Regions from separate parts of the Micromonospora sp. NPDC047670 genome, predicted to be linked through region 3. Evidence: riboswitches for the same ligand, from Rfam matches in the RefSeq annotation. Region 3 holds a riboswitch; each other region holds the start of a gene.
The links. A riboswitch is a leader RNA that binds a small molecule or an ion and turns the genes downstream of it on or off. The one in region 3 is predicted to bind cyclic di-AMP.
Positions count from the first base shown of each region.

Region 1: another riboswitch for cyclic di-AMP. It lies ahead of ACGF7U_RS02025 (coiled-coil domain-containing protein); the one in region 3 lies ahead of ACGF7U_RS24220 (C39 family peptidase).
Region 2: another riboswitch for cyclic di-AMP. It lies ahead of ACGF7U_RS04980 (coiled-coil domain-containing protein); the one in region 3 lies ahead of ACGF7U_RS24220 (C39 family peptidase).
Region 4: another riboswitch for cyclic di-AMP. It lies ahead of ACGF7U_RS18635 (NlpC/P60 family protein); the one in region 3 lies ahead of ACGF7U_RS24220 (C39 family peptidase).

Region 1 covers NZ_JBIDDA010000001.1:430,498-437,468, reverse strand. The annotation lists gene ACGF7U_RS02055 (hypothetical protein) at 1-88, opposite strand, end outside; gene ACGF7U_RS02050 (heavy-metal-associated domain-containing protein) at 118-327, opposite strand; gene ACGF7U_RS02045 (metal-sensitive transcriptional regulator) at 477-779, shown strand; gene ACGF7U_RS02040 (DUF305 domain-containing protein) at 898-1,530, opposite strand; gene ACGF7U_RS02035 (hypothetical protein) at 1,608-2,114, opposite strand; gene ACGF7U_RS02030 (YibE/F family protein) at 2,440-3,792, shown strand; cyclic di-AMP (ydaO/yuaA leader) riboswitch at 3,959-4,090, shown strand; gene ACGF7U_RS02025 (coiled-coil domain-containing protein) at 4,094-5,113, shown strand; gene ACGF7U_RS02020 (carbonic anhydrase) at 5,236-5,991, opposite strand; gene ACGF7U_RS02015 (helix-turn-helix transcriptional regulator) at 6,229-6,552, shown strand; gene ACGF7U_RS02010 (hypothetical protein) at 6,695-6,971, opposite strand, start outside.
Region 2 covers NZ_JBIDDA010000002.1:77,922-84,892, reverse strand. The annotation lists gene ACGF7U_RS04990 (HelD family protein) at 156-2,273, shown strand; gene ACGF7U_RS04985 (cation diffusion facilitator family transporter) at 2,363-3,280, shown strand; cyclic di-AMP (ydaO/yuaA leader) riboswitch at 3,434-3,565, shown strand; gene ACGF7U_RS04980 (coiled-coil domain-containing protein) at 3,579-4,649, shown strand; gene ACGF7U_RS04975 (SRPBCC family protein) at 4,750-5,217, opposite strand; gene ACGF7U_RS04970 (1-phosphofructokinase family hexose kinase) at 5,388-6,365, shown strand; gene surE (5'/3'-nucleotidase SurE) at 6,362-6,971, shown strand, end outside.
Region 3 covers NZ_JBIDDA010000011.1:135,115-142,085, forward strand. The annotation lists gene ACGF7U_RS24205 (D-ribitol-5-phosphate cytidylyltransferase) at 1-1,292, shown strand, start outside; gene ACGF7U_RS24210 (CDP-glycerol glycerophosphotransferase family protein) at 1,329-3,053, shown strand; gene ACGF7U_RS24215 (alpha/beta fold hydrolase) at 3,106-3,849, opposite strand; gene ACGF7U_RS24220 (C39 family peptidase) at 3,956-4,801, opposite strand; cyclic di-AMP (ydaO/yuaA leader) riboswitch at 5,029-5,170, opposite strand; gene ACGF7U_RS24225 (hypothetical protein) at 5,456-6,214, opposite strand; gene ACGF7U_RS24230 (hypothetical protein) at 6,420-6,884, opposite strand.
Region 4 covers NZ_JBIDDA010000007.1:61,689-68,659, forward strand. The annotation lists gene ACGF7U_RS18605 (NAD(P)-dependent oxidoreductase) at 1-126, shown strand, start outside; gene ACGF7U_RS18610 (nitroreductase family deazaflavin-dependent oxidoreductase) at 126-584, shown strand; tRNA gene ACGF7U_RS18615 (tRNA-Gly) at 819-892, opposite strand; gene ACGF7U_RS18620 (zinc metalloprotease) at 1,284-2,267, shown strand; gene ACGF7U_RS18625 (pyridoxamine 5'-phosphate oxidase family protein) at 2,395-2,946, opposite strand; gene dcd (dCTP deaminase) at 3,025-3,603, shown strand; gene ACGF7U_RS18635 (NlpC/P60 family protein) at 3,676-4,716, opposite strand; cyclic di-AMP (ydaO/yuaA leader) riboswitch at 4,729-4,866, opposite strand; gene ACGF7U_RS18640 (N-acetylmuramoyl-L-alanine amidase) at 5,106-6,971, shown strand, end outside.

The DNA.
Region 1 (6,971 bases), on a different contig from region 3:
GGCCGGCCACGTGGCCGACCCCGTACGCCGTGCCGAACACCGCCGCGAGGCCGAGGGCGAAACCGCTCAGCTTCGTCGCCGTGTTCATGGTGTACCTCGGTTTCTCCGTGTCCGCCGTCACGCGCCGACGAGGTCGTAGCCGGCCTCGTCGACGGCGGCGCGCACGGTGTCGATGTCCAACGGGCTGTCACTGGTGACGGTGACCCGGCCCGCGGCGAGGTCGACCTGGACGTCGTTGACGCCCGGGATGGCGCCGACCTCGGCGCTGACCGAGTTGACGCAGTGCCCGCAGGTCATGCCCTGCACCTGGTACGTCGTGGTGACCATCGAACTCTCCTCTCGACGCCTCCAGCATATACCCCCCAGGGGTAATGCGGAGGCAGACGGGTGCCTGCTGGGTTTACCGGTACCCGGTGGGGGTATCCCGACACGAAGGACCGTACCATACCCCCGAGGGGTACGCTATCCTCGATCGCATGACCACACCGACGCCCGCCCCGACCAGGGGCTACACCGCCACCAAGGACCAGCTGCTCGCGCGGCTGCGCCGCGTCGAGGGACAGGTCCGCGGCATCGAGAAGATGGTCGACGACGACCGCTACTGCATCGACGTGCTCACCCAGATCTCCGCGATCCAGGCGGCCCTGGACAAGGTCGCCCTCGGCCTGCTCGACGGGCACGCCCGGCACTGCATGCACGAGGGGGCGGCCGAGGGCCGGGCCGACGAGATGGCCACCGAGATGATGGCCGCCGTCGGCCGCCTCATGAAGCGCGGCTGACCCGCCCGCCGGCCGCCCGACCTCGCCGGCCGCCCGACCCCGCCGGCCGTCCGGCGGCGGCAGGCCCGGCCGACGGGTGCCCCGGCGCCGACGAGGTGCGGCACCGGGGCCACCGGGATCAGAGCCGGCCGAGGATCTTCCGCATCGTGTCGATCTCGGCCTGCTGGGTGGCGACGATCTGCCCGGCCAGGGCCTTGGCCTCCGCGTTCACGCCCCGGGAGAGCTCCTCCCGGGCCATGGTGACGGCGCCCTCGTGGTGGGCGATCATCATGGTCAGGAACTGCCGGTCGAACTCCCGGCCGGAAGCCGCCGCCAGCCTCGCCATCTCGGCGTCGGACATCATGCCGGGCATCCCGTGGTCCATGTGCGGCAGCTCGGCGCCGGGCGACGGCACCGGCCGCCCCCAGGCCGACAGCCAGCCGCTCATCGTCGCGATCTCGGGCGCCTGAGCGGCCCTGATCTCCCCGGCAAGCCGCTTGACCTCCGGGTCCGCCGCCCGCGTCGCGGCCAGGTCCGCCATCTCGACCGCCTGCCGGTGGTGCGGAATCATCATCTGGGCGAACATCGCGTCGGCTTCGCCGGCGTCGCCGGCCGCGCCGGACGCGGTGGCCGCCGGCGCGCTGCTGCCGGGCGCGCCGTGCCCGGCGCCCGGGGCGGGATGCCCGTCGCCGCCGCAGGCGGTCAGGGCGAGGGCCACGGTGACGGTGGCGCCGGCCAGGGCGGCACGGCGCGCGAGGGTACGAGTGATCACGTCTGAGCCTTTCGGTGTCGGAACGTACGCAGCACGACGGGGACGCGGACCGGCGGACCGGACCGCGCCGGGGCGTCCTATCTGCGCAGCACCGAGACCGTGGCGAGCCGCAGACCGACCGGCCGGGGTGGCGGGGCGCGGGGCGACCGCTCCGACCCGCCCGACGCCCGGCCCGCCGGTGTGACGGCGCGTACGCCGGCCAACAGCAGCACGGCCGCGAGCAGCGAGGCGGCGAGCGCGCCCAGCACCGCCAGGCACACGCCCCACCACGGCGGCCCGCCGCTCGCCCCGCCGGACGGGAGGAGCCGCTCGTGCGGACAGTCGCCCGGGCAGGCCACGACGCCGGACAGCGCCGCCGCGACGGCGTACGGGACGGCGGCGGTGTGTTCGGCGGGCGACGCGCCGCCACGCGGACCGGCGACGGCGTGCGCCGCGGTGTCGGCGGCGTGGCCCGTGGCGTCGCCGGAATGGCCCGTGGCGTGTGAGCCGTGACCGAGGGTGTGCATCGCGGTCAGACCGAGCAGCGTGCCGACGAGCAGCAGGAGCCGGGCCCACCGCCCCGCCGTCACCGTCGCCGTCCGCACACCCCCACGCTAGTCCCCGGGGTCGGCGCGTCCGGCGCGACGGGCGCATCCCACCGCGGTCCGCGCCCGACACCGGCCCGCACGACCTGCGTCCGGATGCCGGGATGGCTACCATTCGGCCGGTGGCCCCATGGACCCCGCACCGCCCGCCCCGCCTCCCCGACCGGGCGGCGGCACCGACCGTCCGCGACCGCTCGGGCCGGACGATCGCGGTACGTGGCCGGCTCGCCACCCCGGGGCGATCCGCCGCCGAAGTCACCCGGGAACGCTGAACCGACCGGCCCGCTGGCACGTACCCCGCCCTGGATTCGTTGGGAGACACTCAATGGGCGCCGACCACACCCGTCCCGCACCGTCCGCCCCGCCGGGGGTGCGACGGATCCTCGTCGCGACGGTGGTGCCCCTCTTCGTCGCGACCCTGATTGCGGCCCTGGCGCTCTGGCCGTGGGACGCTCCGGAGGCCGCGCCCGGCACCGACCCGCCCCGCCACCACGGCACGGTGACGCGGGTGGTGACGGAGCCGTGCCCGCCCGCCCCGGAGACCCCGGAGGGGAGCCCGGGCGCCACGGAGGGCCCGTGCGGCACCGTCACGGTACGGGTGGACGACGGTCCCGACGCCGGCCAGCAGGTGGAGACGCCCGTGCCGGCCGGGCCCGGCGCGCCGACGGTCGCGGTCGGCGACGAGATCATCCTGGTCGAGCTCACGGACCCCGCCGACCCCTCGGCGACCGCCTACAACATCGCCGAGCACCAGCGCGGCCAGCCGTTGCTCTGGCTGGTGGTGCTGTTCGCCGCGGCGATCGTCGCGTTCGGGCGGTGGCGCGGCCTCGCCGCACTGGCCGGCCTGGCGGCGAGCTTCGCGATCCTGCTCACCTTCGTGCTGCCCGGCATCAGCGCCGGGCGCCCGCCGCTGCTGGTCGCCGTCGTCGGCGCCGCCCTGATCATGTTCGTGGTGCTCTACCTGACCCACGGGGTGACCGCACAGACCTCGGTCGCCGTGCTCGGCACCCTGGGCAGCCTGGTGCTGACCGGGGTCCTCGGCACGATCGCCACCGCGGCGACCCACCTGACCGGCTTCGGCACCGAGGACGCCACCACGCTGTCGATGTTCCAGGCCGACGTCGACCTGCACGGCCTGCTGCTCGCCGGGATCATCATCGGCTCGCTCGGCGTGCTCGACGACGTCACGGTGACCCAGGCCGCGACGGTCACCGAACTGGCGCACGCCAACCCCGGGCTGTCCCGAATGCAGCTCTACCGCGCGGCGACGCGGGTCGGCCGCGCGCACATCGCCTCGACGGTGAACACCATCGTGCTGGCGTACGCCGGCGCCTCGCTGCCGGTGCTGCTCCTGCTGACCGCCGACTCCCGGGCGGTGACCCAGATCCTGACCAGTGAGTTCCTGGCCCAGGAGATCGTCCGCAGCGCCGTCGCCACCCTGGGCCTGATCGCCGCCGTGCCGCTGACCACCGGCCTCGCGGCCCTGGTGACGACGGCCGGCCGGCGCGGCGGCGGCTCCGCCGACCCCGGCGCGCCCCCGACCCCGCCGGTCCCACGACCGGCGGCGGACCGGTCCGAGGCGTTGGAGGCCCTGAGCGGGCCGCGCGCCGGGAGCACGCCCACCGCCGCCCCCGCCGGGTGGCCCGATCGAGACGGGAGCACGGACACCGCATGGTGACACTCCTCAGCGTGACCGATCAGGACGTCCCGCCTGATAAACGCGTCACTGGTCACCGTCCGCCATTACGAAATAACGCATTTAGTCGGCTTAGGGACGTAGATCCCCGGGAGGACTCTCGGGTAACCTCGCTGCCGGTCACCGCCGAAGGCGCGCAGCGGCGCCTGCGGTGCCGCCGCCCAATCGCCGTCAGGCGAGCCGGGGACCCAGGTACGTGGGGTGAATCCGCGACAGCGGTAGGGGCCACTTCCGCCCCGAACCCGTCAGCTAACCCGGTCGGCGGTCGACGGAAGGGAAAACTGTGACGGCACCCCTACGCCGCTGGTTGACACCTGTGGTGGCCGTGATCGCCGCCCTGGCCGTCTTCGCCGGGCCCCTCCCGGCGGCGGCCGCACCCACGACACCGCCCCAGCCCTCGGGCCACGGGGACGACGAGCCCAAGCTGCTCAACGACCTGATCGAGGCGCGGAACCGGAGCTACGTCCAGGCCAAGTCCAAGCTGGCGAAGTCGAAGAAGCGCCAGCTCGAACTGGCCCTTGAGGTCGACCGGGCGCAGGCCGAGCTGGCGGCGCTGGCTCCGCAGGTGAGCGAGATCGCGGCCCAGTCCTACCGGACGGGGCGGATCGGCGCGGTGTCGATGCTGCTGGACACCGCCAGCCCCGACTCGTTCGTCCAACGCGCCGCCGCGCTCGACGAGCTGAACCTGGTCAACTCCAAGAAGCTCGCCGCGGTGAACGCGGTCAAGACCCGCGCGGAGCAGGCCAAGCTGGCGCTCGACGCCGAGGTTCGCGAGCAGACGAAGCTGACCAACGAGATGGCCCGCGGCAAGCGCGAGGCGGAGAAGGCCCTCGCGCTGGTCGGCGGCAGAGGGCTGACCGGCGGCAAGGTGGTCGCCACCTCGCCGGTGGCCCGGATGGCACCGGGTCGTACCGCCGACGGCGACTGGAAGCCCCTGTCCTGCACCGAGGACGACCCCACCACCTCCGGCTGCATCACCGCGCGCACGCTGCACATGTACAAGGAGGTGAAGCGGGCCGGGTTCAACCGGTTCGTCGGCTGTTACCGCTCCGGCGGGCCGTACGAGCATCCGAAGGGCCGGGCCTGCGACTGGTCGCTGCAGCGAAGCGGCTTCTCCCCCTGGCACAACGACGACACCTACATGTACGGCAACAACCTGACCGCGTTCCTGGTCCGTAACGCCGACCGGCTCGGCATCTACTACGTGATCTGGAACCGGCAGATCTGGTTCCCGGCGACCGGCTGGAAGTCCTACAGCGGCCCGTCGAACCATACGGACCACGTGCACGTGTCACTGCTCTGACGGCGGTAGCCGACAGGGCCGCACCCGCGTCCGCGGGTGCGGCCCTGTCGCCGTCTGTGGGCTCTTCTCGAAGCGACGCCGGGCACCCGGGCGGACCGGGTGACGTCGAACGGCCGGTCGGGTCAGGCGACGGCGGCGGCGACGGCCGGCTGCGTCCCGTCGACCGCGCCCATCCGGGGCGGCACGGCGGCCACGACCCGCGCCTCGCCGGCGGCCAGCCGGTACGACATGCCGACGACGGCGCAGCGCCCGGCGGCCACCTCGGCGGCCAGCACGGCCGAGCGGTCCAACATCGCCTCGACGGTGCACCCGATGTGGATGTCGACGATGCGGTCGATGTCGTCCACGCCCTCGGCGGCCGCCCGGCGCAGGCTGGGCACCACGGCGTCGACCACGGCGTTGAGGTGCCCCTCGGGGGCCGTGCCGGTGGCGTCCGCCGTACGGGCGGCCTGGACGGCCCCGCAGGAGTCGTGCCCGAGCACCACCACCAGCGGCGTGTGCAGGACCGTCACGGCGTACTCGACGCTGCCCAGCACCTCGGGGCCGACCGTGTGCCCCGCGGTGCGGACCACGAAGAGGTCGCCGAGGCCGCGGTCGAAGATGATCTCGGCCGCGAGCCGGGAGTCGGAGCAGCCGACGATCACCGCGAACGGGTGCTGCCCGTCCGCGACCGCAGCACGGTGCCCGGCGTCCTGGTTGGGGTGGTGGGGGGCGCCGGCGACGAACCGACGGTTGCCGGCCTGCAACTCGGCGAGCGCCAGCTCCGGACTGCCCGACGGGGGGATCGCGTCGCGCACCGCAACCGGGTCCCCCGGTGCCGGCTCCGACGACTTCCGCTCCGGGCCCGGCTGAACGCCGGGGGATCCGGGACGACTCATCTCCCTCACCTCGTCCCTCACGAACGACCTGGTCACCCCGGCCGACGCTGGGCGCGGGCTGCCCCCACGGTCACACGCACCCAAAGATACGTCAAGGGATGCGTGATATGCGTTTCATATGTTTGCGCCCGCCCGCGGACTCGGGCGGGACCTTCCCGGCTGCCCCGCCCGCCGGCCGTCCGGCGACGGCGCGAGGGCGCGGCGGAAAACCCGAAAGGCGCGCCATACGATGACGACATGGCGACGACAGGGGAGAACGGGAGCACCCGCAACTGGACGTTCCTGACGAACCACGGGCACGTGCTGCTCGCCATCGCCCGCAACCCCACCGCCCGGCTACGCGACGTCGCGGACGAGGTGGGCGTCACCGAGCGGGCCGCCCAGGCGATCGTCGCCGACCTGGAGGCCGGCGGCTACCTGAGCCGCACCCGGGTGGGCCGGCGCAACGAGTACACGCTCAACCCGGCCGGGCGGTTCCGGCACCCCGCCGAGGCCGACCGGCAGGTCGGCGCCCTGCTCGCCCTTTTCGCCGACGACGCCGAGAGCGCCGACCGCACCTGAGGCGCAACCCGCCGAGGCGCGCGGCATCCCCGCCACCCCTTCGACGGTCCGCCGGCCGGCTTCGCCGGCGCCGGCGGACCTGCTCGTCCGAGGCCGCCTGGTCGTGGTCCGGATCCGGCCGGGCAGCCGACGGGCCCGCCGATCAGCCGGCGCGGGCGACGGGGCCGATCAGCTGACGTTCGGTGGGGGTCATGCTGAGCATCACCCACTGCACCTTGCCCTTGGTGATCAGGCCGACCATCTCGGGGTGCAGCTGGGTGAACCAGCTCTGCACGCTCATCAGGCCCAACGCGCTCGCCGCCGTCGCGGCCTCCGTCTCCACCAACCGCTGGAGCAGCACGATGTCGCTGCGTACCAGCGCGTCGACGTCCCAGCCTGCCAGGTCGTCGCGGACCACCAGGGTGGCCCGCCAGGGCGCG
Region 2 (6,971 bases), on a different contig from region 3:
GGGAGGCCGGCGCGGCGCGACCGGCGACGTGACGCGGGATCCTTTACCGCACCTCAGGCGCGGCTGGTTGCGCGCGGGCCGTACCCTCTTGCGGTTGGCCTGGCGCGGTTCGCGCGGTTCGCGCCGCCCGCCGCCGACGTCAGGAGGAGCGACCGTTGACCGACCAGACCACCCTGGCGCAGGAGACCGCCGTCGAGCAGCGGCACCTCGACCGGGTGTACGCCCGGCTGGCCGAGCTGCGCCGGGCGGCGGTCCGCGCCGAGAAGGAGGGCTACCGGCTCGCGCGGGTGGGCAACTTCGGAGCCCTGGTCGAGCGGGACGCGATGGTGTTCCACGCCGCGCAGCGACGGCACGTGCTGGACGCCGAGCACGAGGGGCTGGTCTTCGGGCGGCTGGACCTGCGCGACCGGCAGGTGCTGCACGTCGGGCGGCTGGGCATCCGGGACGAGGACGCGACGACACTGGTGGTCGACTGGCGGGCCCCGGCCGCCGCCGCCTTCTACCAGGCCACCCCGGCGCAGCCGCTGGGCGTGGTGCGGCGACGCATGATCCAGTCATCCGGCGAGCGGGTCACCCGGATCGAGGACGACCTGCTCGACCCGGCCGCCGCGCCCGCCGACATGGCCGTGGTCGGCGACGGCGCGCTGCTCGCCACGCTCTCGAAGGCCACCGGCCGGGGCATGCGGGACATCGTCGCCACGATCCAGCGGGAGCAGGACGAGGCGATCCGCTCCCCCGGGTCGGGCGTGACGATCGTGTCCGGCGGCCCGGGCACCGGCAAGACGGCGGTCGCCCTGCACCGGGCGGCGTACCTGCTCTACTCGGACCGCAGCCGGTACGCCGGCGGCGGCATCCTGGTGGTCGGCCCGTCCTCGGTCTTCGTCGAGTACATCGCCTCGGTGCTGCCCTCGCTCGGTGAGGACACCGCCACGCTGCACTCGCTGGGCACCCTCTTCCCGGGCATGAGCGCCACCCGCACCGACCCGCCGGCCGTGGCGGCCGTCAAGGGCTCGCTGCGGATGCGCCGGGTGCTGGAGCGGGCCGCCCGGGACGCGGTGCCGGAGGGGCCCACCGAGCTGCGCCTGCTCTACCGGGGCGAGCTGCTCCGGCTGGACCGCCGCGAGCTGGACGCCGTCCGGGACCGGGCGATGCCCCGGGGCGCCCGCCGCAACGAGGTGCGCCGCGCCGGCTTCGACGGCGTCCTCGCCGCGCTCTGGGCCCAGGCCCGCCGGCTGGGCATCGGCCGGCTGCCCGAGCAGCGCGCGTTCGAGGACGAGATCGTCGAGCGGCCGGAGTTCCGGGAGTTCCTCAAGGCGTGGTGGCCGCGACTGCACCCGCGACACGTGCTGGGCTGGCTGGCCCGCCCCGACCGGCTGCGCCGGTACGCCGGCGGGATCCTCTCCGGGGCCGAGATCCGGCTGTTGGCGGAGGCGTACCGGAGCCTGGACCGCGCCGGGCTGACGATCGCCGACATCGCGCTGCTGGACGAGCTGGACGCGCTGCTCGGCAAGCCGATGAAGCCGGCCCGGCCGAAGCGGGACCCGTACCAGTTGGCCGGCGGGGTGCGCGAGCTGAGCACGTTCGCCGACCGGCAGCGCGCCGCCCGCGAGGCGGCCCGCCAGCGCCCGGAGGACTACCGGGAGTACGCGCACGTGGTGGTCGACGAGTCGCAGGACGTCTCGCCGATGCAGTGGCGCATGATCGGCCGGCGCGGGCGGCTGGCCTCGTGGACGGTGGTGGGCGACCCGGCGCAGACGGCCTGGACCGGGGACCCGGACGAGCTGTCCCGGGCCCGCGACCAGGCGCTGGGCCGGCGCAAGCGGCACCACTTCACCCTCACCACGAACTACCGCAACTCGGCGGAGATCTTCGCGGTCGCGGCGGCCGAGATCCGCCGGCTCCACCCCGACCTCCCGCTGCCCACGGCGGTGCGCTCCACCGGCGTCGACCCGGTCGAGCTGGTGGTGCCGCCGGCGGAGCTGGAGACCGCCGTGGTGGAGGCGGCCACGGCCCTGCTCGCCGAGGTGGAGGGCACCGTCGGCGTGATCACCCCGGTGCCCCGCCGGGACGAGGTGGCCGGGTGGCTGGGCGGGCTGGCCGCGCCGCGCCTGCAGGTGGTGACCAGCCTGGAGGCCAAGGGCATGGAGTACGACGGGGTGGTCCTGGTCGCCCCGGGCGAGATCCGGGCGGACCCGGGCTCGGGCGTACGCACGCTCTACGTCGCGCTCTCCCGGGCCACCCAGCGGCTGACCACCGTCGACCCGGTCGGCTGAGCCGCCGGCCCGCCCCGCGGCCACTTGCATATATTGCGATGTGAGCATAGTTTGGACGCGGATCCGGACGGGTGACGGAGGGTGGGCGCGTGGGCGCAGGTCATGACCACCACCACGGGTCGGTCGCGAACGCCGCGCACCGCCACCGGGGTCGGCTCTGGGCCGCGTTCGCGCTGCTCGGCGCCCTGATGGTGGCGGAGGCGGTGACCGCCTTCCGCACCGGCTCGCTGGCCCTGCTCAGCGACGCGGGGCACATGTTCACCGACGTGCTCGGCATCGGCATGGCGCTCGCCGCGATCACCGCCACCCGGCGGGCCGGGGCGGACCCGCAGCGCACCTTCGGCCTCTACCGGTTGGAGGTGCTGGCCGCCCTCGCCAACGCCGTGCTGCTCTCCGGCGTCGCGGTCTACGTGGTCGTCGAGGCGGTCCGCCGGTTCGGCGACCCGCCGGAGGTGCTTGCCGGCCCGATGCTCGCGGTGGCCCTGCTCGGCCTGCTCGCCAACGTGGGCGCCTTCGCCCTGCTGCGCTCCGGGGCCAAGGAGAGCATCAACCTGCAGGGCGCCTACCTGGAGGTGCTGGGCGACCTGCTGGGCTCACTCGGCGTGATCGGCGCGGCGCTGCTGATCACCGTCACCGACTGGTGGTGGGCCGACCCGCTGGTGGCGGTGGCGATCGGGCTGTTCATCCTGCCCCGCACCTGGCGGCTCGGGCGCGCCGCGCTGCGCATCCTGGTGCAGGCCGCGCCGGAGCACCTCGAGGTCACCAAGGTGCACGACCGGCTGGCCGCCGTGCCGGGCGTCGCCGAGGTGCACGACCTGCACGTCTGGACGCTGACCTCCGGCATGGAGGTAGCCTCGGCGCACCTGACGATGGCACCGGGCGCGGAGGTCGGCGCGGTCCTCACCGCGGCCCGGTCGGCGCTGCACGAGGACTTCCGGATCGAGCACGCCACGCTCCAGATCGAGCCCGGAACGTCCCCCGGGGCCTGCGGGTCGGTTGAGTGGTAATGAGCACAACCTTAAATCTGGGCGAGTATTGTCAACTTATGTCGGATTTGACGGTAAGCGGACAGTCACCCGCAGTCACTCCCGCTGCACCAGTCACACCGGCACCGGTAGGCTCGGTTCCGGCCTTCGCCAGGCGGCACCCACCGGTGCCGGCGATGGCCGCCGCCTAATCGCCCGGTGGGGCGAACCGGGGAACCATGTTCGTGGGGTGCATCCGCGTCAGCGGTAGGGATCTTCCGTCCCGAACCCGTCAGCTAACCCGGTCGGCGGCTGACGGAAGGACACGTGTATGCCAGTGATGGCACCTGTACGACGACGCGCCGCCCGGATGGCGGCCCTGATCGCCGCGACGCTCGCCCTCGGCGCCGCGGTCGCCCCGGTCACCGCCGCCCCGGCGGCGGCCACTCCCCGCGCCGGACTGCTCGCCGCGGCGCCGGGGCAGGACGAGGAGGGCGGCACGCCCGCCCTGCGGGCCCAACTGGAGGCCGCCAGCAAGGGCTACCTCGACGCCAAGCGGGCCCTCGACACGTCGGTCAGGCGGCAGCAGCAGCTCGCCGCGCAGCTCAAGACGACCGAGACCCAGCTGACCGAGCGGACGGAGAAGGTCGGCGAGATCGCCGGGGTGGCCTACCGCAGCGGCCGGCTCGGCGTCGCGTCCGCGCTGCTCAACAGCAACTCACCGGACGGCTTCATGGACCGGGCCGCCGCCCTCGACGCGGTGGCCGCCAACGAGGACCGGGCCCTGCGCGAGCTTCAGGAGACCCGCGACGCGGCCACCCGCACCAAGCTCGCCCTGGACGGCGAGATCCGGGAGCAGCGCAAGCAGGTCACGCTGATGGCCAAGCGCAAGGAGCAGGCCGAGCGGGCGCTGACGGTGGCCAACCGGAAGCAGCAGGCCGCGGGCGGGGGCAGCGCGCCGCGCGGCACCTCGACCGCGACGGCGAAGCCGGCGCCGCGCAACTCCGACGGCTCCTGGCCGTCCGAGTCGTGCAGCGTCAACGACCCCACCCCCGCCAACGGCTGCATCACCCCGCGCACCCTGCACGCGCTCAACCAGGCCAAGGCGGCCGGCTTCACCCGCTACGTCTCCTGCTACCGCCCCGGCGGCTCCGGCGAGCACCCGAAGGGCCGGGCCTGCGACTTCGCGGCGCAGAAGGGCGGGTTCGGCGGCGACGCCACCGGCGGCGACCGGACGTACGGCAACAACCTGGCGGCGTACTTCGTCAGGAACGCCGACCGGCTGGCCGTGCTCTACGTGATCTGGTACAGGCAGATCTGGCTGCCCAGCAGCGGGTGGAAGTCGTACAGCGGCGCCAACGGCGACCCGTCCAGCGACCACACCAACCACGTGCACCTGTCGGTCTACTGACGCCCCGGCCCCGGTGACCCGCCCGTCGGGTCGCCGGGGCCGTGCCACGCGTACGCCCGTCGGCCCGGGCGGGCCTGTCGGGCGTCGTCGGCGTCCGCGCTCAGCCGGCCGGCGGCCCGGAGTCGCGGTCCAGCACGGCGCCCAGCCGGGCGGCCAGCCCCAGGTGGGCCGCGCGCGCCTGACGGAAGGCGTAGCCGAAGAGCGGCGCGGGCGCGGCGAGGGTGATCTCGACCTCGATCCGGACGACGCCGTCCGGCTCGGCCCGCAGCCGGGTCCGGTTGCGCACGGTGGTGGCCGGCCGCTGCCGCGCCACGGTGACGATCTCTTCCGGCCCGGCCACCAGGACATCGGCCTGGTAGGTGATCGGCAGCCGCAGCGGCCCGGCGGCCAACCGGTCGGTGATGAGGTAACTGGCCCGCGCGCCGGGCCGGGGCGGCACCACCCGGCGGACCCGGACGATCAGCGGATGCAGGTCCTCCTGCCGGGCCGGGTCCGCGAGCAACCCGGCGGCCTCGGCCAGGGAGCAGCGCGCCTGGACGGTGTAGCTGAAGGAATCCCGCCTGAGCACGCTGTCTCCCCACGTTGCCGTCGACCGATCGTCGCGCACGCGCGGCGCGGTGGCAACGGCGCGCCCGTACCGGCGCGGATGCCGGCCAACCGCCCTCCGGCCCGACTACCGTCGGCTGTTGAAGGGTCACCGAGCGTCGGCGGAGGCGGGAGCATGAACGGGTACGACGGATGAGCGGGCACGTGATGGTCTTCGCGCCCACGCCCCGGCTGACGGTGACCGTCGACCAGCCCAGCGACGCTCCGGAGCTGCATCTGCACCCCGGCGGCCAGGGCGTCTGGCAGGCCCGGATGGTGCTGTCGCTCGGCGTCGACGTGGTGCTGTGCACCGCGCTCGGCGGCGAGATCGGCCAGGTCCTGGAGCCGCTGCTGGTCAGCGAGGGGGTCGACCTCAAGGTGGTGCTGCGTGACTCCGGCAGCGGCGGATACGTGCACGACCGCCGCGAGGGATCCCGGCAGGAGATCGTGGACGTGCCCGGCCAGCCGCTCAGCCGGCACGAGCTGGACGAGCTCTACAACCTGGCGCTCGGCGAGGGGCTGCGCGCCCCGGTCAGCGTGCTGAGCGGGCCGAACGAGCCCGCGTTGGTGCCGGCCGACCTCTACCGGCGCTTCGCCGCCGACCTCGGCGCCAACGGCAGTCGGGTGGTGGTCGACCTGGCCGGCGAGCACCTCACCGCGGTGCTGGAGAGCGGGGTCTTCTTCCTCAAGGTCAGCCACGAGGAGCTCATCGCCGACGGCCGGGCCGAGGGCGAGGACGAGGAGCAGCTCACCCGGGCGATGTACGACCTGCACGCCGGCGGCGCCGAGAACGTCGTGGTGAGCCGGGCCGACAAGCCGGCCCTGGCCCTGGTCGACGGCGAGGTGTTCGAGGTGGAGATGCCCCGGTTGCAGGCCGCCGACCCGCGCGGCGCGGGCGACTCGATGACCGCCGGGGTGGCCGCCGTGGTCGCCCGGGGCGGTGACGTGCGCACCGCGATCCGGACCGGGGCGGCCGCGGGGGCGCTCAACGTGACGCGGCACGGCCTCGGCACCGGCCGGCTCGACTCCATCACCGGCCTCGTCGACCGGGTGCGTCTCGTGCCGGCCGGCAGCCGGCCGCAGGAGCGGACCACCCCCGACGAACTGGCCGGCCGGGCGGCCGAGCGATGACGCTGCGCGTGCTGGTCACCAACGACGACGGGATAGCCGCGCCGGGCATCCAGGCGCTGGCCCGGGCGGCGGCGGACCGGGGCCTCGACGTGGTCGTGGCCGCCCCGCTGGAGGAGGCGAGCGGCACCAGCGCCGCGATGACCGCCGTCGAGCAGAACGGGCACGTGGTCGTCCGCGAGCACCCGCTGCCGGAGCTGCCGGGGGTGCCGGCGTTCGGGGTGGGCGGCTCACCCGGCTTCATCGCGCTGATCGCGGTGCACGGCGCGTTCGGGCCGCCGCCGGCCGTGGTGCTCTCCGGCATCAACCGGGGCGCGAACGCCGGCCGCGCGGTGCTGCACTCCGGCACCGTGGGCGCCGCCTTCACGGCCGCCGCGAACGGCTGCCGGGCGATGGCCGTCTCCCTCGACGTGCTCTCGGCCGGGGAGGCGACGGCCGCCAGCGGGGGCGCCGCGGTGGCCGCCGCCGCCCGGGTACGCGACTCCGAGCGGCACTGGTCGACCGCCGCCCGGGTCGCCCTGGACCTCCTGCCCCGGCTCACCGCAGGGCCGGTGGAGAGCGTGCTCAACGTCAACGCGCCGGACCTGCCGCACGGCCGGCTGCGGGGGG
Region 3 (6,971 bases):
TCGTGCTGATGGCCACCGGCCACGTCGCCGACGCCCAGCAGATCGTCGACAAGGCCGGCTTCCGCAAGGTCACCAAGGTGATCGAGGGCGGCGACACCCGCAACGCCACCACCCGGATCGCGCTGGACGCGGTCGGCGAGGGCGACTGCAACATCCTCTTCCACGACGCGGTGCGGCCCCTGGTCAGCGGCCGGATCGTGCGCGAGTGCGTGAACGCGCTCTGGACGTACGCCGCGGTCGACGTGGCCATCCCGTCGGCCGACACGATCATCCAGGTCGACGAGAACGACTGCATCACCGACATCCCGGTGCGCTCGTCGCTGCGCCGGGGCCAGACCCCGCAGGCGTTCCGCTCGGGCACCATCCGCGAGGCCTACCGGCTCGCCGAGGGCGACCCCCACTTCGCCGCCACCGACGACTGCGGGGTCGTGCTGCGCTACCTGCCGGGCACGCCGATCAAGGTCATCGACGGCTCCGACGAGAACATCAAGGTCACCCACCCGGTCGACGTGCACCTGGCGGACAAGCTGTTCCAGCTCGCCGCCGCGCAGGCGCCCCGGGTCACCGACCACCGCAGCTACACCGAGGAGCTGACGGGCCGCACCATCGTCATCTTCGGCGGCAGCTACGGCATCGGCCACGACCTGGCCGAGCTGGCCCGCCGCTACGGCGCGCAGGTCTTCCCGTTCAGCCGCTCCAGCACCGGCACCCACGTGGAGCGCGCGGCGGACGTCGAGGCGGCGCTGAAGACGGCCTTCGAGGCCACCGGCCGGATCGACCACGTGGTGGTCACCGCCGGCATCCTGGAGAAGGGCGCCCTCGCCGAGATGGACGAGGAGACCATGGACCGGGTGCTCCAGGTCAACTTCGTCGGGCCGGTCATCGCCGCCCGCCAGTCGCTGCCCTACCTCCAGCAGACCAAGGGCCAGCTGCTGCTCTACACCTCCAGCTCCTACACCCGCGGCCGCGCCCAGTACGCGCTCTACTCCTCCACCAAGGCGGCCCTGGTGAACCTCACCCAGGCGCTCTCCGACGAGTGGGCCGAGCTCGGCGTACGGGTCAACTGCATCAACCCCGAGCGCACCGCGACCCCGATGCGCACCAAGGCGTTCGGCGAGGAGCCCGAGCACACCCTGCTCGCCGCCGAGACCGTCGCCCAGGCCTCGCTGGACGTGCTGATCTCCGACCTGACCGGCCAGGTCATCGACGTGCGCCGGGCGCCGGGCGAGGTGCCGGCGCAGTCGGTGCCGGGGCAGGCCGAGCGGGCCGCCAGCCCGGCCAGCGCCGGCTGACGCGGGTCTCGGGCCACGGCGGGGAACGGAGCCGACATGCGTGGTGACCTGGTCCGGAAGCTGGCCGCCCGCGCCCTGGCCACCGGCCTGGCGGTGCTGGCCTTCCTCGTCGTCGCGCTGACCGGCGCGACCGGCTGGGGGCTGGGGCTGACCGTGGCCGCCCTCGCGGCGGTCGCCTGGGAGCGGCGGGTGCGGCCGGGCGCCGACAGCGTCGCCGAGACCGCGCTGGTCGCGGCGGCGGTCCTGGTCGGGTACGCCCGGCGCCTGGACGCCGGCTTCGACCCCGCGCTGGCCGCGACGGCGCTGGTCCTGCTGGGGCTGGTGCTGCTCGTCGGGCCGCTGCGCGACGCCGGCGGCCTGGAGCTGCGCGCCGCGAACCTGCCGGTGCGCTCCTGGACGCCGCTGGTCGCCGCGCGCCTCGGCGACGCCCTGCTGGGGCTGCTCGCCGTGGTGGCGCTGGCGGCCGCGGCGACCCTGCCGGCCCGGATCGCGCTGGCCGCGGTTGCGCTGGTCGCCGCCGGGGCCGGGGCGGTCGGGCTGGACCTGGCCCGCCGCCGGTTCCGGCCGGGTGCCGGCGGGTCGCCGGTCTCCCGGGCGCTGCGCCGCCACCAGCCCGAGTTCCTGCTCTACTTCTCCGCCCCGCCCGGCTCCGAGTACCAGGTCACCATGTGGCTGCCGTATTTGCAGCGGCTCGGCCGGCCGTTCCTGGTCATGCTGCGGGAGCCGGAGTTCCTGCCCACCATCGCCGCGGCCACCACGGCGCCGGTGGTCTACTGCCCGACGCTGAAGGCGATGGACGAGGCGCTGGTGCCCAGCCTGCGGGTGGCGTTCTACGTCAACCACGGCGCGAAGAACAGCCACTGCATCCGCTTCACCCAGCTGACCCACGTCCAGTTGCACCACGGCGACAGCGACAAGGCGCCCAGCGCCAACCCGGTCTCGGCCATCTTCGACCGGATCTTCGTCGCCGGCCAGGCCGCCATCGAGCGGTACGCCCGCGCCGGCGTGGACATCCCGGCGGAGAAGTTCGTGGTGGTCGGCCGGCCGCAGGTCGAGTCGATCGAGGTCCGGTCGGAGCCGGCGCGGGCCCTGGCGAACCCGACGGTGCTCTACACGCCGACCTGGACGGGCCACCACGCCGACGCCAACTACTGCTCGCTGCCGGTGGCCGAGGCGCTGCTGCGCGGGCTGCTGGCGCGGGGCGCGACGGTGATCCTGCGGGCCCACCCGTACACGTCGCAGAACCCGGCCTCGGCACGGCAGCTGGGGCGGCTCACCGAACTGCTGGCCGCGGACCGCGCCCGCAGCGGCCGGCAGCACGTCTTCGGCGCCGCCGCGCGCGAGCTGACCCTGGCCGAGTGCGCGAACCGCTCGGACGCGCTGGTCTCCGACGTGTCGGGGGTGATCTCCGACTACCTCTACTCGGGCAAGCCGTACGCGGTGACGGACATGGGCGGCGAGGGCGACCGGTTCGCCGAGCGGTTCCCGCTGGCCGGCTCGGGCTACGTGCTGCGCCGCGACATGTCCAACGTGGACGAGGTGCTGACCGCGCTGCTCGACACCGACCCGCTGGCCTCGGCCCGCTGGGCGACCCGGACCCGTTACCTGGGCGACTTCCCCGCCGAGTCGTACGCCGAGGCGTTCCTCGACGCCGCGCGGCGGCAGCTCGACGCGGGCTGGAACCCGCCGACCCCGCGCGCCGCCGGCGGGGCCGACCTGCCGGTCGAGCCGGACGAGGCGTCCCTCTCCCCCCGCACGTGACCCGGCCCGCGCTCCGGTGCCCGTCGGCCCGGACGCGGCCGCATCGCACGGGTCAGCGGTAGGGGTCGACGAGGGCCAGGACCGCCTCGGGATCCTCGACGTGCGCGTTGTGGCCCAGGCCGGGCAGGGTGGCAACCGGTACGCCCAGCTCCTTGAGCTGAGCGTCGGTGACCATGGGGTCGTGCTCGCCGCGGGCGAGCAGCACCGGCACGTCGGTCGCCGCCAGCAGGGCGGGCAGGTCCGGCTCGCCCACCCCGAACGCGGCCGGGTCCATGGCCAGCCGCCAGCGGCCGTCGACCTGCCGCAGCCCGGCCCCGACCGCGGGGTCGTCCGGCGCGAGGAGGCCGGTCAGGCCGGCCACCCGCAGGTAGCGGCGGGCGGCCTCGTCCCGACTGGCGAACCAGGTCACCGGGCGGTCGGCCAACTCCCGGGCCTTCGCCAGCTCGGCCGGCGACCAGACGGCCTTGATGCCGAGCCCGACCACGGCGTCGACCGGCAGCCCGGCGCCGCGGGCGGCCAGCGCCAGCCCGACCACGCCGCCGAGGGAGTGCCCCAGCACGACGAGCCGGTCCCCCGCCGCGAGCCCCACGGCGACCCGGTCGGCCAGCCCGGCGAACGAGTACGCCGGCAGCGGCGGCGACCAGCCGTGGCCGGCGAGGTCCGGCGCCAGCCACCGCCCCGCCCACCGGCGCTCCAGCAGCGGCGCCCAGGGCAGCCACACGTCGCCGGTCGCGCCCATGCCGTGCAGCAGCAGCAGGACGCGTCGACCGTCCCGGTCACCTGATTCATCGGCCATGCGCCGCAGTGTGCCACCCGCCGGACGCCCCGGCGAGGGCCCTGACCCGGAGACGACACCGGGCGCCGTCTCCCCCCGGGGGGAGGCCGACGCCCGACGGGTCGTCTCAGGCGGAGTAGCCGCGGGTGGCGGCCCAGTTCGCCAGGGCGACGGTGGACATCCAGTACGAGGCGGTCGCCGGGTTCGCCGAGTCGGCGATCTTCACCAGCCGCCCCTCGTCCTGGTAGCCCACGACGGCGATGTAGTGGCCGCCGGGGAACGAGTGCCAGCCGCCGTCGGTGTCCGTGGCGCTGCCGGCGATGTTCACCACGACGCCCCGCCCGTCGCTGATGGCGGCGACCACGTCGGCCTGGAGCCGGTCCATCTGCGCCGGGGTCGCGGCGTTGCCCGGGATCATCCGGGTCCGGTACGGGTCGCCCTTCACCGTCGCGTTCAGCACCCGGGTGGTGTCCTCGGCGGAGTCGGTGCCCATCTCGTCGGTGCCCAGCTGGGCGCCGAGGGCGTCCTGGCTGCGCGCGACGCCGGCGGCGCTGAGGGCGTGCCGGACGGCGGCCGGGCCACAGTTGTAGAAGGTGGTCTGGGCCTCGTAGTCGTAGTCCAGGGTCTTGGACTTCGGGGGCTTCGGCGGCTCCGGCTTGCGGGTCAGGTCGGGGTTCGGCGCGGCGCTGGTGGCGCTGGCCGAGGGAGCGGCGCTGGACGCGACCGCGGCGGCGGTCGACGGGGCGGCCGCGACGCGGGCCTCGCCGCGCGAGGCGGCGGTGTCGTCACGCGATTCGGTCACGGCCACCGGGGCCTGTGCGGCGGCGGGCGCCTCGTCGGCGCCGGCCAGCAGCGCGCCGGTGCCCGACGCCAGCACGAGCGCCGCGGCGGACGCGGCGGCCACCTGGTAGGGACGCTCGGACGTGAGGCGACGAAGCTGTCGCTTGAGGTGGTGCTTCACGGTTTCCTCCACGGGCTCGGGGGGTGAGCGGCCGTCGGTCCGCCGCAGGGGGAACCGACCGCGCGGACGGGGTCCGGGCGGGGTGGTGGGCCACTCAGGGGATTTGCGCCCGGGATGCCGGGCGACGGGCGGTGACCGGTGGGGTCAGCTCGCGGCGTGCGGCCGGGCGAGCGCGGGCACCGCGGCGCCGTGGAGGCGGCGGGTCGAGCGGGGGGTGGGTGGGTGCTGCACGAGGATGGAACTCCTTCCGACGCCGCCGACCGGGTTAGCTGACGGATTCGGGCGGGAAGAACGCCCTACCACGGGCCGTGGCCCGCGGATTCACCCCGGTGTTGCACTGGGTCCCCGGCTCGTCTGTGCGCGATTAGGCGGGTCGGCGCGGCGTCGCCTCTTGCGAACGGGTACCGCACCGGACGGGCCGACATTACTGGCCGGCCCGCGCCCTGCCAACCCGCCCCCACCTGCTTAAACCTTGATCGCGGGACTTTTTTGCGGGCAGTTTGGCACTGACGTGACTCAATGGAACAGTCGTTTTCCGGCGCGCCCTCGGTCGACAACCGGACGACCGGCCGACTTCGGCGCGGAATGGTTGGCGGAATTCGGCCGGGCCGCGCCCGATGACCGATTCGACCGCGCTGTGACCGGCGTCACCGAAGCCGGCCCGCGTCAGCCCACCCGCGCCGGGCGCCAGCGCGCGGCGGCCGCGGGGCGGTGCGCCTCGGTCGCCGGGCGGGCTGCGGGGAGCCGACCCGGCCGGAGCCGGACCGCCGCTGCGTACGCCTCCGCGGCCAGGGCACGCGCCGCCTCGGCGGCCAGGTCGGCGTCCCGCCACGCCAGCCGCTCCCGCTCGGCGGCGGCCCGGTAGCCGGCCCGCTTCGCGTCGCGTACCGCCCGAGCCAGCAGGATCTCCTGCTCGGCCGGGTGCCGGCGCGGATCCCAGCCCGCCCGGTGACCGAACACGTCGCTGAGTTGGCGGGCGGTCAGGTCACCGCGCCAGTGGGCGGCCATCGCCGCGTGGTGCAGCCAGCGCTCCCGGGCGGCGTACTCGGCGGGCGTGCGCGGGGTGCGGGGAGGGGGCAGGGCAGCAGCCCCGGTGAACCGGCGGGCGGCCGTCTCCGCCTCGTCGTACGCCTGCCAGGCCCGGTCGACCTCCTCCTGCGCGGCGAGCCAGGCGGCCCGCCGCCGCCGGGCGGTCCGGGCCGCACGCTCCGCCGCGACGGCCACCTCCTCCGCGTAGCGACGCAGGTCGGTCGCCTCGGCCGCCGGGTCGTCGGCGGGCGTCGGGGCCGGCTCGTCGGCGGACGGAACCCGCTCGGGGCGGGCGACCAGGACGGCGAGCACGGTCAGGGCCAGCAGGAGCAGGGCGGACCAGATGGCGGCGGCCCGCGGCACCTCGATCAGGAACTGGTAGAAGACGGTCTCCATGGTCGGCACCTCACGGGTAGCGAGTGCGGCAGCGGGGGCACCGCGGCGGGGAGCGGCGACGCCGCACCCCGCCGCCGGACGGGTGCGGGTGGTGGGGGGGCACAGGACGGGCACCTGTCGATGCCTGCGGTGGCGGAAGGGGCCTTCCCGACGCCTCGCGGCGGACGCGGTCGCGGGGCACGTCGGCCCGGCGGGATGGTGCGGGTCAGTCGCGCGGCGGGGCCCGGGGGCCGGCGGCGCCCGGCGTGTGCCCGGCCGGCGCGTGGGCCGGACCGGCGGCGACAGCCACACCGGCCTGGCCCGGGTCGGCCGGGGCGGCGAGGGCGGCGAGGGCGCTGGCGGCCCGCTCGTCGGCGCCGGCGACGCGGTCGTCGCCGACCCGGCGGCAGCCCGGCAGGTCGACGGAGACCGCCGTGACGGGGGCCGCCACGGCCGGGGGCACCGTGCCGGGGATCGCCGTGGCCCCGGGCAGCCCCGCATGGGCGGGGGCGACGGGGAACGTCCCGGCATGGGCCGGGGCGACGGGGAGCGCCCCGGCGTCGGCCGGGAGGGCGGCGGGGAGTGCCCCGGCACCGACGGCGAACGCGACCGCGACGGCGAGGCCGGTCAGCAGCCGCGCGGCCCACCGCGCCACCCACCACAGGGGACAGGTGAGCGCGACGGGGAGCACGCGACCACGCTACCGCCGACGCCGCCGGTCCGCATCGCCGCCGGGCGTGTCGGCGCGGGCCGTACCGACCAGGGTGGACGCGGTCCC
Region 4 (6,971 bases), on a different contig from region 3:
TACCGGCTCGCCGAGCACAGCGATGCGGCCAGCCGGATCAGCTACGCGGACTTCGCGGTCGCACTGCTCGACGAAATCGAGGCGCCCCGCCACCACCGCGTCGCCCTGAGTGTCCGGGAGATGTGATGCCCAAGGTCCACGACAGCCCGAACGCCTGGATCGCCGAGCACATCCGCCGCTTCGAGGAGACCGCAGGCCGACCACGGCCCGGTGTGAACGACCTGCTCTTGACGACTCGGGGCCGGAGAACCGGCGAGCTACGCCGCACCGCCCTCGTCTACGCGCGCGACGGCGACCGCTACGTGGTGGCCGCCTCCAACCGCGGCTCGGACCACCACCCGGCGTGGTACCTCAACCTGCTTGCCGACCCGTACGTCACGGTTCAGGTCGGTGCGGAGACCTTCGGCGCACGCGCGCGCCCTGCCACTGCGGACGAGCGTCCACGCCAGTGGCGGCTGATGGTTTCCACCATGTCGGAATACGCGGCCTACCAGCAGCGGATTACCCGGGAGATCCCCGTGGTCCTCCTGGAACGCGTCCAGGACCTCAACGGGGAACCTCTGGGCGACGGCAGCGCGCCCTGAGAGGGACCTGATCTCCTCGTCGGCGGTTGCAGGCCGCCCAGGCTCCCCGGACGGCGACAAGGTGGAGGCCTACGTCCGAACACGCCTCTGGCCCGTCCGGGGAGGCTGGTAGCCGTCGAAACGACGGCCGGGATGACCGGGGCTGATGGCACGCCAACGGCACGCGGCACGATCGTTGCCTCGGAGCATCGAAGGCCCTGGCGGGGACTCGCGTCCTGACCAGGGCCTTCGTGCTGGAGCGGGTGACGGGAATCGAACCCGCACTGTCAGCTTGGGAAGCTGATGTTCTGCCATTGAACTACACCCGCAGGCGGCACCACTGTACCTGAGTCGTCACGCCGGTGCACCCAGGTACCCCCTCCGACGCCGCGCCGCGTCGCCCACGGGACGCAAGAGTGGCTCGCGGCCACCGGCGCAGGAGGTGGACGCCCGCCAAGCCGGCATGATCCGCTCGCGCCGCGGCCTGCCGGCTGATACACCCGAAGACCGGCGCCAGCGAGCCGTCGGCGGCATGGATCGCTACCGAGAAGCACCATTTCATCGCCAATTGTCGATCAGATACGACGCCGGCCAGGAAAAAGTTTCATCGCGGCAACATATGGCCGTTCTCAAATCCGTCGATCGGTTGTAACGTCTGGCCAACGTTCTCAGCCACGGCGTGACATACCCCCTGTCGCGTCGCCAGAAAGAGGTGGGCCCATGGGACTCCGTCCCAACCTGCTGACCCGGCGTACGGCCGGCGTCGCGACGACGACCCTCGCGTTGCTGCTCAGCACCGCCGCGGTGGGCGTCGTCCCGGCCGCGTCGGCCTTCTCCGCCGCCCCGAGCGAGGTCTGCGTCGAGCCGGCCGACGTCCACTCGGACTCCCGCGTGAAGGCGGGTGCCGCGACCAGGCACGAGCCGAACGAGCTGACCCTGGCGGAAACCCGCGAGCGCGAGGCCGACCTGGCCGCCGCCCTGCGCGAGCGGGCCCGGTTCCGCACCGGCGCCGGCGCCTCCACGATGGCCACCGTCACCATCCCCGTCGTCGTGCACGTGATCCAGCGGGACGCCACCCGGGCCGGCGGCAACATCCCGGATTCGATGATCACGTCTCAGATCAACGTGCTGAACCAGTCCTACAGCGGGGCGACCGGCGGCGCGCCCACCGCGTTCAGCTTCCAGCTCCAGAAGATCAACCGGGTGACCAACCCGGCGTGGTACCCGATCGTGCAGGGCTCCTCGGCCGAGCGGTCGATGAAGACCTCGCTGCGCGAGGGCGGCAAGAACACGCTCAACGTCTACCTGGGCGAGCTGAGCAACGACCTGCTCGGTTGGGCGACCTTCCCGACCCGGAAGCTGAACAGCATGGACGGCGTCGTCGTGCTGAGCGAGTCGCTGCCGGGCGGCACGGCCGCCAACTACAACCAGGGCGACACGGGCACCCACGAGGTCGGTCACTGGCTGAACCTCTACCACACCTTCCAGGGCGGCTGCTCCGGCTCGGGTGACAGCGTCAGCGACACCGCGCCCGAGGCCTCGCCGGCGTTCGAGTGCCCGACCGGCCGGGACACCTGCACCGCCCCGGGCGTCGACCCGATCACCAACTTCATGGACTACACCTACGACTCCTGCATGCACCAGTTCACCGCCGGGCAGGCCAGCCGAATGCTGACCGCCTGGAACGCGTACCGCGCGGCGTAATTCCCCAGTACGACAGGCAGGCACCGGTGCCGGCCCCCGCTCGACGGGGGCCGGCACCGTCGCCTTCGGGCGGGGCGGGGCGGTGTGGCGCCCCGGACGGGGACGGCCCGGGGCGTCACACCGCGTCTCAGGCGGCCGGGCGGGCGGCGAGGCTGTCGCCGCTCACCGACCGCGTCGCGGGCTCCGCCGCGACGTCGGGGGCGGTCGCCCGGGGGTCGAGCCAGACCTGGACGGCGGGCCGCCCGTGTCCCTCGCCCGCGCCGCCCACGCCGCCCGGCTCACGGCGGGCGAGCATCGCCACGTCGACGGTGAACTCGAACAGCCGCCAGTCGACCTGCGGCGCGGCCCGGTGGCTGCGGGCCAGCCGGGCCACCCGGGCCGGGTCGGTCACCGGCCGGGCGTGGCCGGCGACGTAGGCCTCGTCGTCGCTCTCCTCCGGCGGGAAGGAGTGCAGGGCGTAGCGGCCGTCGCGCTCCAGGTCGCGCCGCTTCGGCGAGTCGACCACGAAGCAGAAGAGGCCCTCGTCGGTGATCACCGGGGAGACCGGATGGACGCGGGGCCCACCATCGGCGCGGACGGTGGCCAGATAGCCGAAGCCCGGCCCGTACTGCTGCATGAGAACGCGGATCCCGTCGGCGAGGCGGGGCTCGTCGGCGGCGAATTCGGACCAGGAAGCCATGCCGACATTCTATCGAACACGTGTACGAACAGGTAGTCCGACACGCAGGTCACGCACATCGCTCGCTATGGTGTTCCGATGCTGCTCTCCGACCGCGACCTGGTCTCCGAGATCAAGGCGGGCACGCTCGCGCTGGAGCCGTTCGAGCCCACGCTGGTGCAGCCGTCCAGCATCGACGTACGCCTCGACAAGCTCTTCCGGGTCTTCAACAACCATCTCTACACCCACATCGACCCGGCGATGCAGCAGGACGACCTGACGTCGATGGTCGAGGTGCCCGAGGGCGAGCCGTTCGTGCTGCACCCGGGCGAGTTCGTGCTCGCCTCGACGCTGGAGGTGATCTCGCTCGGCGACCAGCTCGCCGGGCGGCTGGAGGGCAAGTCGAGCCTGGGTCGGCTCGGCCTGCTCACCCACTCCACCGCGGGCTTCATCGACCCGGGCTTCTCCGGCCACGTGACGCTGGAACTGTCCAACGTGGCCAACCTGCCCATCACCCTCTGGCCGGGCATGAAGATCGGCCAGCTCTGCATCTTCCGGCTCTCGTCGCCGGCCGAGCACCCGTACGGCTCGGCGGTCTACGGCTCGCGCTACCAGGGGCAGCGGGGTCCGACCCCGAGCCGCTCCTGGCAGCACTGGCGCACCTGGCCGACCCGCTGACGACCGCTTCGCGGGTGCCAGAAGGGGCCCTCTCCTCGACGACGTGCGTCAGGAAGGGCCCCTCCGCACACCTCAGCCGGGGCGGCCGTAGCTGTGGATCGGGCCGTCGTCGACCTTCTTCATCCTGACCGGCACCCCGGCCCGGGAGGCGTGCACCACCCAGCCCCCGCCGACGTACATGCCGACGTGGTGCAGGTCGCTGTAGTAGAAGACCAGGTCGCCAGGGCGCAGCTCGCCCCGGCTGACGGTCGCGGTGACCCGGCGCTGCTGCGCGGCGTTGTGCGGCAGCGACACCCCGGCCTTCGCCCAGGCGGCGAGCATCAGGCCCGAGCAGTCGTACGAATTCGGGCCCTCGGCGCCCCAGACGTAGGGCTTGCCGATCTGCGCGCAGGCGAACTTGACGGCGGTGCCGGCCCCGCCACCGGGATAGCTGGCCGGGCAGGGGGCGGGACGCAGCGGGCCGCCCCCACCGCTGCCGTAGATCCGCAGCCGCAGCTTCTGCAGCCGGTCGATCTCGGCGTTGATCTGCTTCTTCTTCGCCGCGAGCTGAGCCTCGGTCCGGCCGAGCTGGACGACCATCTCGTCCAACGGCGCCTTCTTCGCGGCCAGCCGGTCGCGCAGCTCCGCGACCTGCCGCACGTCCTTCTGCTGGTGCTGGGCGAACCGGTCGAGCAGTTCGAGCTGGCCGACCATCTGGTCGGGCGAGCGGCTGCCCAGCAGGGCGTTGACGGCGGAGACGTTCTCACCCTTGTAGGCGCGGACGGCCAGCGCGCTGACCTTCTTCATCGCCTGGTCGACCTGCTCCTCCAGCGGCTTGATCTGCCTGGCGAGCGCGTCGGCCTGCCTGCGCTTGGCGGCCAGGTCCTGGCGGGTGGCGTTGTGCCGTTCGATGATCGGTTCGAGCTTGTTCCAGTCCTCGTCGATCTGGCGCTCGATCTCGGCGACCGTCGGTTCGGCGTGGGCCGCCGTGGCGCCGCCGGTCAGGACGACGGCGAACGCGGCCAGGGCGGCGAGGGCGGTGGTGCAGCGGTACCAGCGTGGGCGCGGCTCAGCCGTCGTCGGGTCGGCGAGGGCCGACCGTGCCGACGGTGGCCGCGGGGCATGGTGTGCCACCGGGCTCCGTACTCCTTCTTCCCGTACCGCCTACCGGGTTAGCTGACGGGTTCGGGCGGGAAGGGGACGCCCTACCGCAGAGGCTGCGGATTCACCCCGGGGGTACCTGGGTCCCCGGCTCGCTCGGGAGCGACTCGGCGGTGTCGGACCGTTACCGCCCCGGTTGGGCGGACTGTCGCCGGCCGACGAATGACCAGAGTAGAGACGGCCGTTATCAATCCGCAACCCGTCGCGCCGTGACACACCGTGTTCACACGGACCGGAGGGAGCGCGCAACCCCGAGGACGAAGATTTTCTTCCTTTTGAAGTGACCGATGGAAAGGTATTGACCAAAGGTGCCGGCCGGGGCGAAGGTGGCCCCACATTCGCCCGTCCGACCTGGGGGTCTGATGCACCTGACAGCGACATCGAGGAGCAGACGCGTCCTGCTGGCCGCCGCCGTCGCGGCCGCCCTGGCGGCGACGCCACTCACCGCCGCCGGATCCGCCGCCGCCGCGCCGACGACCGACCGGCAGCAGCAGTACGCCGCCGCGGCGGCCGAGTACGGCGTGCCGGAGAGCGTCCTGCTCGGAGTCTCCTACCTGCAGTCCCGCTGGGACACCAACGCCGGAACGCCGAGCACCAGCGGCGGCTACGGACCGATGCACCTCACCGACGCGGAGTACGTCGCCTCCCTGCCCGGGGGCACCCACCACGACGAGGGCACCGAGGACCCGCGCGGCGACGACTCCCGCCCGTCCCTGGCCGAGGCGCACGAGCCGCCAGCCGATCCGCCCCCCGCCGAGGCCGCGCTGCGGACGCTCGACGCCGCCGCCGCACTGACCGGCGCCAGCGAGGAGACGCTGCGCACGGACGTCGCGGCGAACATCCGGGGCGGCGCGGCGCTGCTGGCCGCGTACCAGAAGGAGATCGGCGCCCCCGTCGGCGCCGGCACCGACCCGGCGGCCTGGTACGGCGCGGTGGCCCGCTACTCCGGCGCGGACAACGCCGACGCGGCGGCGGCCTTCGCCGACGAGGTCTACGGCACCATCAACGCCGGCGACAGCCGGCGCACCGACGACGGGCAGCAGGTGAGCCTGCCCGCCAGCGTGGTGCAGCCGCAGCGCACCTGGCTGGACCGGCTCAACCTGCGCAAGCTCGCCCGCCCCGACGGGCTGGAGTGCCCCGACACCATCTCCTGCGAGTGGATCCCGGCGCCCTACCAGAAGTACGGCCCCGGCGCGGGTGACTACGGCAACCACGACCTCTCCGACCGGCCCAACCGGCAGAAGATCGAGTACATCGTCATCCACGACACCGAGGGCTACTTCGGGCCGAGCGTCAACCTGGTCAAGGACCCGCGACGGGTGGGCTGGCACTACACCCTGCGGTCGGTGGACGGCCACATCGCCCAGCACATCAAGACCAAGGACGTCGGCTGGCACGCCGGCAACTGGTACGTGAACGCCAAGTCCATCGGCCTCGAGCACGAGGGCTTCGCCGGACACGGCACCTGGTACACCGAGGCGATGTACCGCACCTCCGCCAAGCTGGTCCGCCACCTGGCGGCGCAGTACGACATCCCGCTGGACCGGCAGCACATCATCGGGCACGACAACGTCCCCGGCACCGTCGCCTCGACCGTGCGCGGCATGCACTGGGACCCGGGCCCGTACTGGGACTGGTCGCACTACTTCGACCTGCTCAAGGCGCCGTTCAAGTCGACCGCCACGCCGCGGACCGGGCTGGTCACCATCGACCCGGACTTCGCCACCAACCAGCCGCAGTTCACCGGCTGCAACCGGCAACCCCCGGGCGTGCCGAACCCGCCCCCGCCGACGGCCCCCTGCCCGCTGCGCGGCTCGTCCGCGGTGGTCCTGCACAGCGCGCCGAGCCACGACGCGCCGCTGGTCAACGACATCGCGCTGCGGCCCGACGGCACCCCGAACACCATGTACATCTCGGACCACGGCGCCCGTGCCTCGGCGGGGCAGACGTACGCCCTGGCCGGGGTGCAGGGGGACTGGACCGCGATCTGGTACCTCGGCCAGAAGGCGTGGTTCCACAACCCCGCCTCGAAGCCGACCGCGAAGTGGTCCGTCGGTTTCGTGGTGACCCCCAAGGCCGGCAAGACCACCATTCCGGTGTACGGCCGGGCGTACCCGGAGCAGGCGGCCTACCCGGCCGGCGTGCCCTACCAGGCGATCTCGCCGCTGCAGTACACCCTCTCGGCCGGCCAGCGGTACGCCGTCGGCACCGTGCTCCCCGGCGAGTAC